DNA from 2 places in the Sporosarcina sp. E16_3 genome. Region 2 is predicted to be linked to the other one. Evidence: a T-box and tRNA genes for the amino acid it is inferred to sense, from the RefSeq annotation. Region 2 holds a T-box; the other holds one or more tRNA genes.

Region 1 (4,046 bases), on a different contig from region 2:
CGTACATATCATCCAGCCCGTTCAAAGACATCATATAATGCAAGGTATGCATAGCTGTTTCAGGATCCATTTTCCGGTCCAAACATTCTCGCATCAAACGAATTACCTTTCGACTCTCACGATATGCATTTAGATCCTGGCCCATTCCATCCGACAACAAAACTGCGGTTAACCCTTCATGAATCGGGAACACTTCATATGCATCACCTGCGTGAAATGTTTCCCCGCCTGATGTTGCCGCAATACCATAATCAAGAGTAAAACGAACTGCCGAACCAAAAGTTAGTTGGATATGCGGAAAAGGGTCTTGTAAAACGGCAGATTTGGCGACCCGGAACGGCTCATCGTACATTTCTTCAAGAATCGGCAGAATAAACCTTTCAGCAACTGTCGTATCTGTTTCAAAGTCAGATCTTTTCTCGGGAATACAACAGATGATGCGACGCGCTCCCCTCTCCCCTGGTAAAACATCAATCTGGAAGTACTCAATATCTTTCTCTTGGAGCCGTTTCGCCAACTCTTCCTCGGCAGGCTTATAAACAGTCAAATCCTCTTTTACTTCATTCATGATTTTATCCAGGTGGGTGCTCATATCACGCAACTGGAGGGCAAGCATTTTTCGTCCATGCTGTAGTTGTCCCGTCAATAAACGGCTGGCAGCTTGTTCCTCAAGTTCCGTCACCAATCCATTGAATCGGATGCACTTATATTTAATTTTTTCCTCAACACGGTGACGTTTAGCTTTTTTCGTCATAGAATAGGTCGCTTCCCATTCACTTAGTAGCCCGCCCATATCATTATCTCCGCCTTCCCAGCATTTAGCATGACGAAAACACGACTGGCAAATCTTCGGTATTACTTGCTGAGGCAATACATCGGCATTATCGCGGGGGGGAAACCGGTCGCCAACAAGCGTCGACATAAATTCAGAGAACTTCTGGAAATCAGCTAGTTGTTCGTCTAGGCGTTCCGCTAACCATTTTTGTTGTTTTTCAGTAGTTTCCGTATTCTCCGGATAAAAAATGTGTTTAATCGGCTCTAGTCTTTTCGATGGGATTAGTAAAAAAATAATTGTTGCAGTAGCGATCGTTACAAAGTGCGAAGTATCAAGTGGCAGGGTCAAATCATACATAAGGAAAAATAAAGATACAGAGGCCGCACCTAACACGATACCAACTTTTCCAAACCGGCGGAGTGTACCTGCAAAAAAACCTGTCATGCCATATACCGCCATCATTCCAGTGAAGGATAATTCCGCCACTCCCACAATTGCGGCAATGATCATTGCGATTGTTGTTGAAAATGGCAGTCCTCCCACAAGTGCCGCAAGCAAGATAGTCAGGTGAATGAGTGTACCTGAAACCGAAACAGGACCTAACATAAGCCCGTTCATGCCAGTTGTAGCCAGCGCACCGACAAGGCAGGCGGCTCCAAGACGTTCAGGCGTCCATTTACCAAAGAAGATTCGATCTGCGGCAGGAAATGCGACAAAGAGGAAGAATGTCATGAATAAAGCAAGGACTGCTTCAAAGCCTATATATAATTGAACATTTACTGGTGGTTGCCCGACATGCATAATGAACTGCCACAACACTTGAACAACGATAATGCATCCCGCTACTGTTAGCGGCACCGATTTTCGCATTAGCGGATATTTAATAACCGCATTAAATAACGCAAGCATCAATAGATGTATAACAGCCTGTCCAAGACCAAGGAATGCACTCCCAAACATCCCGCCAATGAACACCCATATAAGATGCTTTCTGAAGCGGGCTCGCGCAAGTGCCCACACCGGCAAGAAAAAAGGAACCGCTGCATCGAACAAGACGGCTTGCGACAAGAAAAAAGATCCAAATAAGAATAGAGTCGCAACTAAAATATGCATTTTTCGTTTTCCAATCATCTCGACATACATACCAATCGGATGGCCTACTGGACGCACTAATTGATCAATTAGCTTCATTTCCCATTCCCCCTATGTCTACTATGCCTTGAGTATACATAGGCAAATGGAAAGAAATTGTCTGTTCATGACAACAAGAAAACTAAATGTTTCGACTCATTCCGAACTGTTTTTTCTTTTTCCTAACACGGGTTGACACTTCATTGTTTCACTTGTATTATAAGTATTGTTGTTCTGTACAAGCGAAAACAGGTGCTTACCAGAATACACGAAGGCGGCGTAGCTCAGCTGGCTAGAGCGTACGGTTCATACCCGTGAGGTCGGGGGTTCGAACCCCTCTGCCGCCATTAATGAAATGCAGGAACAGCCGTCCAGAGGCTGGACAATAAGTTTCCGAAAAAGCAGTTCCTACGTCGTGAATTCACGACGTAGGAACTGCTTTTTTCTGCAATAAAAAAGTGGGTGGTTGTTTGGTGAGGTGTGGCGGTTTATGCCATTTTCCGTGATAGTTTTACGACTTGGAATGACAGTTTATACGAATGCCATGATAGTTCACGATTGCCATCACAGTCTATCCAGTTGCCATCACAGTTCGCCACATTCTCCAAACCCCTCCGCGTCAACAATACAAAAAAACAGCGAACAAGGGTTATTCCCTTTGTTCGCTGTTTTTCCCTACACTATTCATACACTTTTTCATGAATTGAAACAGCTAGCAAGTTACCCTCTGCTTGCGCCACGGCCACCGCGTTTCGATTCTGTCGCTCTTTTCAAAGTAGAGAGACGCTCTTCGCTGTCTTTCATGAACTTTGCCATCTTTTGTTCAAAGTTCTCTGGGCGATCCATAGCAGGACGGCCACCACCTTGACGCGGACGTTGCGGGCGCTGAGGACGTTCTGGACGCTGTTCAGATTCAGGCTTCGCTTTTCTAATCGATAACCCAATTTTACCATCTGCACCGACGTTCATCACTTTCACTTCAACCATGTCACCGACTTTAAAATGATCGTTAATGTCCTTGACATAATTGTCCGCTACTTCACTGATATGGACCAGGCCTGTTGAGCCATTCGGTAGCTCAACAAACGCCCCGAAGTTTGTGATTCCTGTTACTTTACCCTCTAGCTTGCTGCCTACTTCAATTGACATAAAAAAAATGCTCCTCCTTAAAATTTAAGCGGGCCCCGCGCTGGGAGCCTTGCAACCGTATTAATGAGCCCTGCAAATTGCAGGATCCTTACTTCCATTATAGCCAATAAAAAAAGAGTGTCAATAAGACTACTCTTTTCCTTTATCTTGTTCATCTGTTTTTTTCTTGTTTTCGGGTATAGAAAAAATAATTTCATTCTTTTCAGACAAGAAATATTCCTTGCGAGCAAGTTTTGCGATATAGTCATCATCATTCAATTTCACAAGTTGTCTCTTTAGCATTTCTTGTTCTTCCTGCACCCCTTCGAGCTGGGCCAGCACCTCTACTTTTTGCTGTTCCTTCGCCGCTAACGCATGTTTTTGATTGATGAACATATTCGTTAGGCCACCAAGAATTATAGCGGCGGCAATAGCAAACACAGCCAGTCTACGATATAAACGGACTTTCCGCGCATTCTTCCTAGTCTCTTTCTTTTGAAGTGAGCGGACATATTCAGTTTGAATCGACGCGACCCTTTCGGACGATTTCCTCTGCTGTTTCTGTTCCACGTCTTGCACTTCCCCTCTTCACACACTACAACTTGTTAGTTCATATATTATATATCATTTCACTCTTCTTTTAAAGAGTTTCCCGGAAATGATACGGAATATTTTAACAAATGGTGTAAAGAGGACTGCCAAGACTTTCACAATAAAACGAATGACTAGACTTACAATAGATACTACCAGACGCGCGAGGAACAAGAGTGGTCTTATAAACAAAACCAACAAGATCCGCCCAACAAACCGAAACGGCTTATAAAAAGTAGTTACGTATAGCAACATTCCACTAATCTGTGCAAACGGATCATATATTCGCCACGCCCCATCCCTGACAAGGTAAAGGATATAAAACGTCCAACATCCGACTAGTATCCATCCAATGACTTCAAGCCAGACCGCACGCTTCCGAATAATTGATTTCTTCCCAGCGTGTGCGGTACCTGTTCCG
Region 2 (4,046 bases):
TGCATTTGATTAACCCATATTTGTTCGCAGTCAATTACATGAAATAGATTGTGTATTATACTTTGCATACCCCCCATACGTTTTTTAGTGAGTTCTTCGTATGAAATGGTTTCACACCACTTAAACCAGTCTTCTCTGATTTGCCAATTATACTGAAACATATTTATCAATTAAATCACTCCATACTTTTTCAACGCATACTCAATTCCGTCTTCACTTGACTTGTTAGTTACGAAATCTGCAATTGTTTATATTTATTCATTCCCAATAGCCAAACCAAGCCCTACTAATTCCAACGTATTTATTTCATTCTCTCCATTACCAAACGCAATAGCCTCTGATTTCTCCAATGAATTTTTTTCATCATAAACTCCACCTTTCATAGATATATAGATATTATCACAATATTGCGCATTTAAGAATCATTTAATATGGCAGTAATTGTTTTTTTGAGGGAGTTTAGTCCAATGCATATTTTGTGAAATAGTTTAATAGTTAAGACTTTCTGACGAAACGCTTAGCCTTATCCACCATTTTATTTTCCCCATCAACGTTCCTAGGGAGTAAGCCTCCATGTTAGAAGCTTTCAACGTTGGATAGTGGTTTAGTTATTGTTGTTCTCTCGAACCTTTGCTTATATCGCATTCAATTTTAGCTCCTCTAATTCAATCTCAATTTGATTTAAATCGATTCGTTCAAATAAAGGGCTTACTTGAAAGGTTTGATAAGCTAATTCTTCTATGGGTGCCCAAGTAAATGGCGCTAAATGTAACATCTCTTTCACTTTATCACTCGAAAAAGGTAGGAATGGCGATAATAACTGAGCACAATTTGCGATCATATGCACACATGTTAGTAAGATGTCCCCGCACTCTTCCCTGTTCTCATGAAATTCTTTCCAAGGTTGTTTTGTATCAAAGTATTTATTTCCGAAACGAATGGTTTCAAAAATCGTTTCAATCGCTTGTTTAAAATGACCCTGTTCAATCAAGTGACCAATTTCACCGTATCTAGATTGAATCATTTCTACAATATCGACATGAATGTTTCCTGAAATAGCTCCTTCAAATGACTTATCTATAAACTTTAACGTCCGATTTACGAGGTTGCCGTAAGCACCAAGAAGCTCAGAATTATGACTAAAAATGAATTCACGCCACGAAAAATCTGCGTCTCTACTTTCAGGTGCATTTGCAGTTAGAAAGTATCGAATCGAGTCGGGATTATAGCTTTCCAAAATGGAGGGAACCCATACAGCCCAGTTTTTGCTCGTCGATAGTTTCTTCTTCTCTAGTGTTAAGTACTCGTTCGAAACGATATGCGTTGGAAAAGCATCCTTTCGAATACCTGATAAAATAGCTGGCCAAATAATTGAATGGAAGGGAATATTGTCTTTTCCATGCACATAGTAAGATATGGTCTTTTCATTCCAAAAAGCTTCATCACTTTGATTAGTGTCATTCGCCCATTGTTGACTGGCCGAGTAATAACCTGAGACTGCTTCAATCCAAACGTACACTTTTTTATCCTCATAACCTTGTACTGGGACACTAACTCCATTTGGTAAATCTCTGGACACCGCACGATCATGTAAACCTTCTGTCAAATACCTCTCTGATAAATGGATGGCATTTTCTCTCCATGCTTTGTTTGCTCGAACCTTCTTCACTTGCTCTTCTAGCTCTTGTTGAAATGAACTTAATGAAAAATAGAAATGTTCGGTTGCTTTTGTGGTTGGTTCATTGCCACAAATTTTGCACTTCCGGTCAATTAAATCAAGTGGATCAAGGATGGTTGAACAACTATCACATTGATCCCCACGAGATGGATGCCCACAGTTTGGACAAACCCCCTCCACATACCGATCCGGTAAAAATTGTTGGTCAAATTCACAGTACGTTTGTTCAATTTCTTTTTTATAAATGTATCCATTCTCAAGCAGCTGCAAGAAAATCCGCTGAACGACTTCATGATGTTGTTGACTATCAGTTCTGGAATACAAATCAAAACTAAATCCAAGTTTTGTAAAGATTTCTATAAATTCTTGATGATAGCGGTCTGCGATATCTTGAATCGCTAGCCCTTCTTGATTGGCCCTAATCGAAATCGGTGTACCATTACAATCGCTTCCTGACACATATAAGACGGCTTCCCCTTTTAGTCGGTAATACCTCGCTAAAATATCTCCTGGTAACAAAGCTGCGATATGACCTAAATGCAATGACCCATTGGCATATGGCCACGCACCACCAATAAAAATGCTCAATCGAATTCCTCCTTTTTAGGGCATACAAAAAACCCCGCCACTTATCGTATCCGATAAGGACGAGGTTGATGTTTCACTCGTGGTACCACCTTAGTTCACAAATGGCTCACACCACTTGTCTTAGTAAGTACGTCGCTACAAATCATGCGAGTATACTTTGACATTTGTAACAAGTGCCAAATCTTGTTGCAGCCTACTCATCCGCAGATTTTCAGTGCAAAGCTCGGAGATCATGTTCATCAGACTAGTTTGCTTCATTTCCACCAACAGAAGCTCTCTATATAACATCGTCTCATTACTTTTCCTCGTCATCGCCGTTTAGTATAAGGTTTGAATTGATTATAGAGAAGTACGTAAATAAATGCAAATAATAAATAAACGTATTTCGTTGTTCAAGTTAACCATACGTGTAGCACAACGTCAGCGATATACTACATAGGATGATTTCATTCACAACGTCTAATTTATTTAAGACCTAATTATTATTTGTTCTTCTATACCCGTCTTGTAGCGATTAATTATTGATTTTTTATACTACAACAACATTTTTACAACTTTGCTGATTAAACTTCCATCGGTTTTGCCTTTTAGTTCAGACATTGCAAGTCCCATCACTTTGCCCATATCTTGCTTACCGGAAAAACCATTCGTTTCGATAATATTTTTTATAATTGTTTTAACTTCATCTTCGCTAAGCTGCGCAGGTAGATATAATGTAAGAAACTGAATTCGATTTTCAAGATTAATTATCATCTCATCCTTATTAGATTGTTTCGCGTACATCAGAGACTCCTGAGTTTGCTTAATTTCCGTTTGGACAATCTGCATAATTTCCTCATCGCTAAGCTCTTTACCATCATTTTTATCAATTTCTTTTTTTTGAATCGTACTTAAAACTAAGCGAATACTTGTTAACTCTTCTTTGTTTTTCGCTTTCATGGCTTCTTTCATTGAATCCTTTAGTTGTTGTTTAAGCGTCATTTTAAAAACTCCCTCTTCTAATTCATATTCTACCTATTCCTGTATTTAATTATATCCTACATTCATTACTTTTGAAAAAGATAGTGAATTGTGCCTGTATCCATTCAAAACAAACGATTCTCAATTCTTTGCAGCCTAATTTTCCATACTTGAATTTCTTTAATGTGTCAGATGAATCATATAATTAAAATAAAAATTATACATCGATTGCTTTTTTATTTTACTAAAACCATATATTTTTAAGTAGACTGCTACAAATACAATTCCAAACTGTGTTAGTGCCAGGCACCTTTTTCAAGTCGAGACCCCTGCCTTATGCTCACGCCTTTGTTATACTAATCGTGTTAATCATTAAGGGGGTTAAGAATATGGCAAAGTTATTTGAACCATTTTCAATACGCAATGTTAAATTTAAAAACCGTATCGTTATGTCGCCGATGTGTATGTATTCGAGCCATAACGAAGATGGAATGATTGAAGATTGGCATAAAATACATTATGCCACACGTGCAGTCGGTCAAGTTGGCTTGATTATCGTTGAGGCGACAGCCGTACAACCTGCGGGGCGTATTTCTGCACAAGATCTTGGCATCTGGAGCGATGATCATATTGAAGGCTTAACAGAAGTGGTCCGTCTTATGCAACAGCATGGTGCTAAAACGGGGATTCAGCTCGCACATGCCGGACGCAAAGCGACAGTTGATGGCGATATTTATGCACCTTCCTCAATTGCATTCAATGACAAGTATAAATCGCCTGTTGAAATGACTAAAGACGATATAAAAACGACCGTGCAAGC

The links. A T-box is a leader RNA that pairs with one kind of tRNA and senses whether it is charged. The one in region 2 lies ahead of metG (methionine--tRNA ligase), so its partner is inferred to be a tRNA-Met.
Region 1: it has a tRNA-Met gene. The T-box ahead of metG (methionine--tRNA ligase) is inferred to sense a tRNA for this amino acid. The anticodon was not compared.

What each region holds. Positions count from the first base shown of each region.
Region 1 covers NZ_JADPRX010000027.1:14,874-18,919, forward strand. Annotated here, with positions in the region: gene I2483_RS14505 (SpoIIE family protein phosphatase) at 1-1,966, opposite strand, end outside; tRNA gene I2483_RS14510 (tRNA-Met) at 2,180-2,253, shown strand; gene I2483_RS14515 (S1 domain-containing RNA-binding protein) at 2,627-3,055, opposite strand; gene I2483_RS14520 (FtsB family cell division protein) at 3,185-3,604, opposite strand; gene yabQ (spore cortex biosynthesis protein YabQ) at 3,659-4,046, opposite strand, start outside.
Region 2 covers NZ_JADPRX010000001.1:107,603-111,648, reverse strand. Annotated here, with positions in the region: gene I2483_RS00555 (DinB family protein) at 1-161, opposite strand, end outside; partial or broken gene I2483_RS00550 (HAD hydrolase family protein) at 171-350, opposite strand; gene metG (methionine--tRNA ligase) at 635-2,266, opposite strand; T-box leader at 2,319-2,587, opposite strand; gene I2483_RS00540 (GatB/YqeY domain-containing protein) at 2,801-3,247, opposite strand; gene namA (NADPH dehydrogenase NamA) at 3,616-4,046, shown strand, end outside.